One region of the Bradyrhizobium sp. UFLA05-112 genome, then DNA from elsewhere that is predicted to be linked to it. Evidence: riboswitches for the same ligand, from Rfam matches in the RefSeq annotation. Region 1 holds a riboswitch; the other holds the start of a gene.
The links. A riboswitch is a leader RNA that binds a small molecule or an ion and turns the genes downstream of it on or off. The one in region 1 is predicted to bind S-adenosylmethionine.
Positions count from the first base shown of each region.

Region 2: it holds a riboswitch for S-adenosylmethionine, as region 1 does, so the genes downstream of both, SO180_RS05020 (O-succinylhomoserine sulfhydrylase) here and metX (homoserine O-acetyltransferase MetX) in region 1, are expected to answer to the same signal.

Region 1 is NZ_JBANBK010000058.1:43,613-48,438, reverse strand. It holds gene SO180_RS28720 (prephenate/arogenate dehydrogenase family protein) at 1-66, opposite strand, end outside; gene hisC (histidinol-phosphate transaminase) at 63-1,163, opposite strand; gene SO180_RS28710 (chorismate mutase) at 1,193-2,053, opposite strand; SAM riboswitch at 2,248-2,327, shown strand; gene metX (homoserine O-acetyltransferase MetX) at 2,418-3,617, shown strand; gene metW (methionine biosynthesis protein MetW) at 3,620-4,282, shown strand; gene SO180_RS28695 (alpha/beta fold hydrolase) at 4,400-4,826, opposite strand, start outside.
Region 2 is NZ_JBANBK010000006.1:1,718-6,543, reverse strand. It holds gene SO180_RS05025 (SGNH/GDSL hydrolase family protein) at 1-167, shown strand, start outside; gene SO180_RS05020 (O-succinylhomoserine sulfhydrylase) at 298-1,485, opposite strand; SAM riboswitch at 1,560-1,639, opposite strand; gene SO180_RS05015 (2'-deoxycytidine 5'-triphosphate deaminase) at 1,719-2,855, shown strand; gene SO180_RS05010 (PAS domain S-box protein) at 3,041-3,463, shown strand; gene SO180_RS05005 (hypothetical protein) at 3,568-4,620, shown strand.

The DNA.
Region 1 (4,826 bases):
GATCGAGCCGCCGATCAGGCCGAAGCCGATCAGTGCGACGCGCTGGAAGTGCGGGGCGACGCTCATTTGCCGCCGCCCATGAAGTCGCGCAGGCCCTCGACCACGAGGCGGTTGGCCTCCTCGGTGCCGATGGTCATGCGCAGTGAATGGGGCAGGCCGTAATTCTTCAGCGCGCGCAGCACCAGTCCCCGCTTGGTCAGGAAGGCGTCGGCTTCGTCCGAGGTCTTGCCCTTCTCTGCCGGAAAATGAATCAGCACGAAGTTGGCAACGCTCGGCGTCACCTTCAGCCCGAGCTTGCCGATCTCCTCGGTCAGCCAGTTGCGCCAGGTCTCGGTGAACTGCTTCGACATCTGCTGATGCGCGGTGTCCTCGATCGCGGCGACCGCGGCATACATCGCCGGCGTCGAGACGTTGAACGGACCGCGGATGCGATTGACGGCGTCGATGATATGCGCCGGACCGAACATCCACCCGACGCGCAGCGCGGCGAGCCCGTGGATCTTGGAGAAGGTGTGGGTAACGACCGTGTTCTCAGTGGTCGCGACCAGCTCGATCCCCATTTCGTAGTCGTTGCGAGACACATAGTCGCAATAGGCGGCATCCAGCACCAGCAGCACGTGCGACGGCAGGCCGGCGCGCAGGCGCTTGACCTCGTCGAATGGCAGATAGGTGCCGGTCGGGTTGTTCGGGTTGGCGAGCCAGACGAGTTTGGTGCGCGGCGTCACCGCCTTCAGGATCGCGTCGACGTCGGCGGTGAAATTCGCCTCCGCCGCCACGATGTTCCTGGCACCGTTCGCCATGGTCGCGATCGGGTAGACGAGGAAGCCGTGGGTGGTGGAGATCGCTTCATCGCCCTGGCTGAGATAGGTGTGCGCGAGAAGATTGAGGATCTCGTCCGAGCCGGCGCCGCAGATGATGCGGTCGGGATCGAGGCCATAGCTGCGGCCGATCGCTTCGCGCAGCACGCGCGAGGTGCCTTCCGGATAGTCCTCCAGATGCGTCGCCACATGCGTGAAGGCCTCGATCGCCTTGGGCGAGGGTCCGAACGGCGTCTCGTTCGCCGACAGCTTGAACACCTTGCGGCCCGGCTCCGGCACCGGGCTCTTGCCGGGCGTATAGGGCGCAATATCGAGAATGCCGGGATTCGGCACGGGGCGGGACATCGTCTACTCCGGAAGGATGCGGGGCGGCCTTAAGCCTTCACATCAGATTTGGTCGACCCGTTCGGGGGCACCGTATAGCGCGTTGCATGGCCGCCGACGAGAGCCGACGAGCGGACCGAGGCGCCGGCCCGGATCAGGGCCATTTTAATTTTTTCGAAGCCGATGCCGGTCTCCGACACCAGCAGCGCAGCGCCGTCGAAGGCGGTATCGGGCACCGCGACGATGTCGGCGAGCGGCGCCAGCGCCCTCGCCGTGTCGGCGTTCCAGCCGGACACGCGCACGCTCCAGGTCTGGACCTCCGTGACCATGGCGTCGTCGGCAACCCGCGAGATCACGAAGACGGGCAGCGCGGCCGGATGGTCGGCGCGCTCGAGGAACGGCAGCCGCGCGATGATTTTCGGCGCGCCCTCGGCCTCGAGCTCGCTCCACCATGGCGTGCGGCTCGAGATCGCCGAGACCAGGGCCAGATCACCCTTCGATTTCGCCAGCGCCTCGACGGCGGCCTGCGCGCTGAAATGCGGCACATAGGGCGTGGTGAAGCCGAAATGGAAGCGCGCCGAATCCCGCATCGCGGACTCGCCGACCGAAACGTCGGCATGCACCGAGAATGGCGCCTGCACGTAAGTGAAGGTCGAGATGATGACGCGCCAGATGCTCTCGATGGTGTCGAGCGGCAGGATGCCGCGATGTCGCTCGACGAGGCGGCGCATCATGCTGGCCTCGCGCGCCGGCCGGAAAGCCGAGCCGACCTCCTGCGTCTGCTTCGCCTGGATCAGGCGATCGATGATGTCGCCGCGCTGCATCAGCAGGCGATGCACTTCCTCGTCGATCGCATCGATCTCCTTGCGCAATTCCTGCAACGATGGTGGCGCGGGCGGACGTTGGGACATTTGGGCCAGAGGCTGTTGAGAGGTCTTCAAAAGCGGATCGGCCGAGGCGGACCCGCGGGCGCTATGGGTCTTGATTAGGCAGGATGGACGCCGAAAGCAAAGAGAAATGACGGTCATTTCGCCTGACTTCGCAAGGCTCCCTTTTGGTTAATCGGTACAGCGGCTTGACGAAAACCGCTCCAGCAACTAGTTTTTGCCTGTTCCGTGGTCATTTGAGCCGGCCGGCTTGCAGCCACGTTAAAAAACTCGCTAAACAGGCCGGGGACGCATCCGATCCCGGCCGAACCTATCGTTCAGGCCGGGTTTTTCATGGCCTGATGTCAGCGGCGGCTTGAGGGCCGTCGCCAACGAGGTCGATGGTCAGATGGTTGGCGTCACGTCAGTACCGAGCCCCGCGATCGCCGAAGAGCGCTCGCACGAGGCGGATCATCCGAGTTCGCAGGTTGCGTATTTCGGCGCCGAGCATCCGTTGCCGCTCGATTGCGGCATCGATCTCAGCCCGTTCCAGATCGCCTACCAGACTTATGGCGAGCTCGATGCCGAGCGCTCCAACGCCGTGCTGATCTGCCATGCGCTGACCGGCGACCAGCATGTCGCGAATATCCACCCCGTCACCGGCAAGCCCGGATGGTGGGAGACCCTGGTCGGGTCCGGCCGGCCTCTTGATCCTCAACGCTACTTCATCATCTGCGCCAACGTGATCGGCGGCTGCATGGGCTCGACGGGACCTGCCTCGCTCAATCCGGCGACGGGCAAGGTGTGGGGCCTGGATTTTCCCATCATCACCATCCCCGACATGGTGCGCGCGCAGGCGATGCTGATCGACCGTCTCGGCATCGACACGCTGTTTGCCGTGGTCGGTGGCTCGATGGGCGGCATGCAGGTGCTGCAATGGACCGCGGCCTATCCTGAGCGCGTGTTCTCCGCGCTCGCGATCGCCTGCTCGACACGGCACTCCGCGCAGAACATCGCCTTCCACGAGCTCGGCCGCCAGGCCGTCATGGCCGATCCCGACTGGCACAACGGCCGCTATACCGATCACGGCATCCATCCGCATCGCGGGCTGGCGGTGGCGCGGATGGCTGCGCACATCACCTACCTCTCCGATGCCGCGCTGCACCGCAAGTTCGGCCGGCGCATGCAAGACCGCGAGCTGCCGACGTTCTCGTTCGATGCCGATTTTCAGGTCGAGAGCTATCTGCGCTACCAGGGCTCGTCCTTCGTCGAGCGTTTCGATGCCAACAGCTATCTCTATCTGACGCGGGCCATGGACTATTTCGACATCGCCGGCGACCATGACGGCGTGCTGGCGAAGGCGTTTGCCGGCGTCAAGACACGCTTCTGCGTGGTGTCCTTTACCAGCGACTGGCTGTTCCCGACCTCGGAATCGCGTGCGCTGGTGCACGCGCTCAACGCGTCGAGCGCGCGGGTGTCGTTCGCCGAGATCGAGACCGATCGCGGCCACGACGCCTTCCTGCTCGACGTCCCCGAATTCTTCGATATCTCACGCGCCTTCCTGCAATCCGCGGGCAAGGCGCGCGGCCTCAACGGCAAGGGCGGCTAGCCATGTCTGTACAGGAAGTGCTGCCGTTGGGCGGCCTTGCGACCGAACAGTCCGGCCAGTTTCGCGCCGACCATTTGCTGGTTGCGGAGATGGTCAAACACGGCTCGAAGGTGCTCGACGTGGGCTGTGGCGAAGGCGATCTGCTGCAGCTCCTGGAAAATCGCGGCATCGACGGTCGCGGCATCGAGCTGTCGCGCGAGGGCGTCAACCGCTGCGTCGCCAAGGGGCTCGCGGTGGTGCAGGGCGACGCCGACACCGACCTCTTCAACTACCCCGACGACGCCTTCGACTACGTCATCCTGTCGCAGACGCTCCAGGCGACGCGGCAGCCGAAGGTGGTGCTGGAAAATCTCCTGCGCATCGGCCACCGCGCCATCGTGTCGTTCCCGAACTTCGGCTACTGGAAGATGCGGTTGCAACTCCTGATCGGCGGCCACATGCCGCGCACGGAGAATCTGCCGGCGACATGGTACGACACTGCCAACATCCATTTCTGCACCATCAAGGATTTCGTCCAGCTCTGCGACGAGATCGGCGTGAAGATGGAGCGCGCCGAAGCGCTAGATCTCTACGGCCGTCCGCTGCGGCTCAGGCTGCCCTGGTGGGTATGGAATCTGTTCGGCGAGCAGGGCGTGTTTCTGCTGAGCCGCGGCGGCGGGAAGTAGTAGCCTCCCGTCATTGCGAGGAGCGAAGCGACGAAGCAATCCAGAGTCTTTCCGCGGCGAGAGTCTGGATTGCTTCGCTGCGCTCGCAGTGACGGAGTATGAGGTGACGCCTTCGCATCAATTCGCCGGCACCGACCGCGGATCGCGCACCGGCCATCGGCCCGCTTCCACCAGCGTGATGAACCGCTCCACCGTCTCGTTGAACAGCGCGGGCTCTTCGAGATTGAGCACGTGACCTGACTTCGGAAACATCGCAAGCCCCGCCGCCGGCAGATGCTTCTTCAGGAACAGGCTCGGCCCGATGCACGGGTCGTCCTCGTCGCCGCAGATGATCAGCGCGGGCGTGGCGACGCGCCCGATCGCGTCCGTCATCGTGTAGATCGAGGGACGTCCGCCCTGGAAGCCGCGCATGGTGTTGGCCGAGCCCCTGGAATCGTGGCGCGCGAGTGCGGCATAGAAATCGGCGTGGCCGCGCGGGTCCTTCACGAGGAAGGGGATCCGGCTCGGCGCCTCGCGCGTGACTTTCGCGACTTCCGCGGAGCCC
Region 2 (4,826 bases), on a different contig from region 1:
AGGCCATTCCGGTCGAGAGTTTTGTGATCTCCGACGGCCTGCACATGAATGATTGGGGCTACGCCTGCTTCGCGCAGCTCCTCGGCGACGACATCATCCGCTCCGTCGGCCAGATCAAGTTAGGGGTCAACGTGCCTGCGGACGTGCGGACCTATCGGCCGATGTAGCTCGGCTGCTGTAGCGATTGTAGGGTGGGTTAGCGAAGCGTAACCCACCACTTCTCTCGACGAGTGGAGAGCAAAGAGGTGGGTTACGCCTTCGGCTAACCCACCCTACTTTTCCGAAAGCGTGGCTACCTTACGCCTTCTCCAGCGCCGCGGTGAGATCCTCGATCAGATCGTCGGCATGCTCGAGCCCCGCCGAGAAGCGGATAAAGCCTTCGCTGATGCCGAGCGCAGCGCGGTCTTCCGGCTTCAGGCGCTGATGGGTCGTGGTCGCCGGATGCGTCACCAGGCTCTTGGCGTCGCCGAGATTGTTGGAAATCTTGGCGAGCTTCAGCGCATTGAGCACGCGGAATGCGGCCTGCTTGCCGCCCTTGACCTCGAACCCGACCAGCGTCGAGCCGCCGCGCATCTGCTTCTTCACGAGAGCTGCCTGCGGATGATCGGCGCGGCCGGGATAGACCAGACGCGAAATTTTTGGATGGCTGGCGAGCACCTCGGCAACGCGGGCCGCGGTGTCGGTCTGTGCGCGCACGCGCACGCCGAGCGTCTCCAGCCCCTTGAGCAGGACCCAGGCGTTGAACGGCGAGATCGACGGCCCGGTCTGGCGCATGAAGTTGTGGATGTGCTCGGCGGTGAACGCTTCGGACGACAGGATGACGCCCCCCAGACACCGGCCCTGGCCATCGATGTGCTTGGTCGCGGAATAGACCACGACATCGGCACCGAGCGCGAGCGGGCTCTGCCAGATCGGCGTCGCGAACACGTTGTCGACCACGAGCCGCGCGCCGCCTTTGTGTGCGATTTCTGCGATGGCGGGAATGTCGAGCACGTCGAGCGTCGGATTGGTCGGGCTTTCCAGGAAGAAGGTCTTGGTGTTCGGCTTGACCGCGCGCTGCCACTGGTCGAGATCGAGACCGTCGACCAGCGTGGTCTCGATGCCGTAGCGCGGCAGCAGATCCTGCACCACGTAGAGGCACGAGCCGAACAGCGCCCTCGATGCCACAACGTGATCGCCAGCCTTCAAGGGCGCCAGGATTGCGGTCGTCACCGCGGCCATGCCGGTTGCCGCCGAGCGGGCGGCTTCGGCGCCCTCGAGCTCGATCATGCGCTGCTCGAACATCGCGATCGTCGGGTTGGAATAGCGCGAATAGATGAAGCCGGGATCCTCGCCCTTGAACCGCGCCTCGCATTCCTCGGCGCTCGCGTAGACGTAGCCCTGGGTGAGGAACAGCGCTTCGGACGTCTCGCCATATTGCGAGCGCAGGGTGCCGGAATGAACCAGCCGGGTTTCGGGACGGTAGTTGGCGGGCGACTTCGACATAGGTACCTCCGACATGACCATCGATGCGAAAATGGTCACAAAAAAACCGGCCTGGATATCTCCACTGGCCGGGATCACAGAGGTCCCCGGCCTGTTTAGCGATTTATTTAACGTGGCTGCAAGCCGGCCGGCTCAAATCACCACGGGATAAGTCATGCTCATATTCCGCCATGGCCTTTTCGTCAAGGCATCCATCGGATAGCGGTAAAAGGTTCGTTTTTCCGCATTTTTGGATGCGTTTGACCCGAGATGAGGACCACCGGTTGACGTTCACGGTCGCCGCCGACGCCAATGGTATCCTGCCCGACCGCATGATCGCGGCGATGGCGGATGATGGGCTTATCCTGCCCGCCTACGACTTCGTCGAAAGCCAGATTCAGCCGGCAAGCCTCGATTTGCGACTCGGTGATATTGCTTACCGCGTCCGCGCGAGCTTCCTGCCCGGGCCCGGCGCCACCGTCGCCGAGCGCATCGACGAGCTGAAGCTGCACGAGTTCAGCCTCACCGACGGCGCGGTGCTGGAGACCAACTGCGTCTACATCGTGCCGCTGCTCGAGAGTCTCGCGCTGCCGCCGGAGATCGTCGCGGCCGCCAATCCGAAGAGCTCGACCGGTCGGCTCGACGTCTTCACCCGCGTGATCGCCGATGGCACCCGCCGTTTCGACATGATCGGTGCGGGCTATCACGGCCCACTCTATGCCGAGATCAGCCCTAAAACGTTTCCGGTGCTGGTGAGCGAGGGCTCGCGGCTGTCGCAGGTGCGCTTCCGCACCGGCGATGCCATCCTCAGCATTGACGAGCTCGAGGCGCTGCATGCGACAGAGCGTCTCGTCGACATCGACGATGCCGATCTCACCGGCGGCGTCGCCGTCTCCGTCGATCTCTCCGGCGAAAAGGGCGGCGGCTTCGTCGGCTATCGCGCCAAGCGCCACACCGGCGTGGTCGATGTCGATCGCCGCGCCGGCTACGCGATCGAGGATTTCTGGGAGCCGATCTCGGCGCGTCCCGACGGCAGCCTCATTCTCGATCCCGGCGAGTTCTACATCCTAGCGTCCAAGGAAGCGGTGCAGGTGCCGCCGGACTACGCCGCGGAGATGGTGCCGTTCGATCCCCTGGTCGGTGAATTCCGCGTGCACTATGCCGGTTTCTTCGACCCCGGCTTCGGCTATGCGGGCGCCGGCGGGCAGGGGGCGCGCGCGGTGCTCGAGGTGCGCTCGCGCGAAGTGCCCTTCATCCTCGAGCACGGCCAGATCGTCGGCCGCCTCGTCTACGAGAAGATGCTGGCGCGGCCCGATGCCATGTACGGCCAGCGCATCGGCTCGAACTACCAGGCGCAGGGATTGAAGCTGAGCAAGCACTTTCGGGTGTAGCTGCTAGCCCACCCACCCGCCGCCGTCATGCCCCGGCTTGATGACCGGGGCATCCAGTACGCTGCGGCCTATCGACTCTATAATAGCTGCCTCTGGAATACTGGATCGCCCGAACAAGTCGGGCGATGACACCGAATGTGTGCCAGGATGTGAACCTAAATCCGAGCTGTAAGCGAGGTGGCGACATGACAGATCAATCCGACCTCGACACAAGAATTCTGGAAGACGCCGCGGATGCGCTGATCTATTCGGATCGCTCGGGCACGATCGTCCGATGGAATCGTGCATCGAGCGCGCTGTTCGGGTTCTCCGCGCAAGAAGCGCTCGGCCAGAACCTCGACCTGATCGTTCCCGAACATTTGCGCGCCGCGCACTGGAAGGGCTTTGAGACTGCGACGTCGAGCGGCATGATGAAGCTTGCCGGCCGTCCTACGCTGACCCGCGCACTGCACAAGAGCGGACGCAAGCTCTACATCGAGATGACGTTTGCGCTTGTCAGAGATGCCGGCGGTGCCGTGCACGGAGCGGTGGCGATGGCGCGCGACGTGACCGAAAGGGTCGAGCGCGAGCGCGCGGCCAAGGCTGCGCCGCCTCCGCAGGCTTCGTGATGCGGAATTGGCGAGGGAGCGTGCAGGGCGCCCTGCATGAGCGTCAGGTTGCCCGCCACGGATTGCAGTGACACACTCGATCAAAACGACGATCGGGAGCGAACATGGCCGCCGCTTTGGACTCCGCGCAGGAAGCCCAGTGGAAACGCTGGCGTGCCATCGCCGATCTCTACCATGCCTATTTCACCGGCCTCATCCTCACCGTGGTGACGCGGCGCGGCACTGCGGATGCCGCGGAATTCGTCTTCCGCGTGTTTCGCCGCCAGCAGCAGGAGCGTTTCCTGCCCGGGCTCGACAAGCTCGGGCTGCGCCATCTGCCGCCGGCGGTCGCGGCCGCGCAATACCACTATCTCTCCAACTGGATCGGCGGCGTGCGTGTCGAATACATGTATGAGAGCGATCGCAAGGCCTGGATCCGCTATCCGCCGCCGCGCTGGATCTGGAAGGGCCCCGCGATATGCGGCATTCCCGGCGAAGTGTCGCGCGCGATGCTGCGCGGCTGGCACGCCAACAATGGCGTCGTGCTCGGTGACCTCAGGCTCGGTTTCGTCTGCACCAAGCAGAGCGTCGATGGTCAGGACGGGCTCGAAGGTTACTACTACGAACATGATCACCCGCTCGAACTCGACCAGCGCCTGGTATTCGCGCGTCATCTCGAAGCACCGCTGTTCGATGCGAACAACGCGCCGGCGCTGCCGGTTGCGAGTTGGCCAAAGCCGCGACTGGAAAAGGCCTATCGCAACTACGCGATGGAATATGTCCGCACGGCCGCGCCCGTGATGGTGCAGTTGTTCGATCCTGGGGATGCCGGATATCTGCTGCATCTGACGGGCAAGCTGATCGGCATGCAGAGTTTCGACGAGGTCGCGGCGGCGCTGGGGATGAGCCGCGGCGGCGCGAAAGAGTTTGCATCTTTCCTCAACGCGCTGCTCGCCGCGCAGGACGATGCGGCCGATCTTGCGGGATCCGAAGGCGGCTTCGAGATCCGTCAGCAGAGCTGGAAGCTGATGGATGATGTTGCTGATTATCATCCGGTGATCGCGAAGGTGCTGGAAGGCCTGTTCGAAGGGCTTGCGGCCGGGTGCGGGCGTCATATCGGTGTCAGTTTGAAAGCTGGTGCAGGCGGCAGGTCTCCACTGGTGTGGAGCATCGGCTAAGCAACCCTCGATCCCTGCACTCCATCCCCGCTTGCGGGATGGTGAAGCGCCTTCCACGCGCCGAAATGCGCTGCCGCAGGGGGGCCGTGCGCCGGACGCAGGCGGAATCAGCTCGTGGCATGCTAACACGGGTCATTCATTTCGTTCGTGCAGGGGTTGAATCCGGTCAATTGACGGTGAACGTGATCGCGCTCACAGACGCCGCG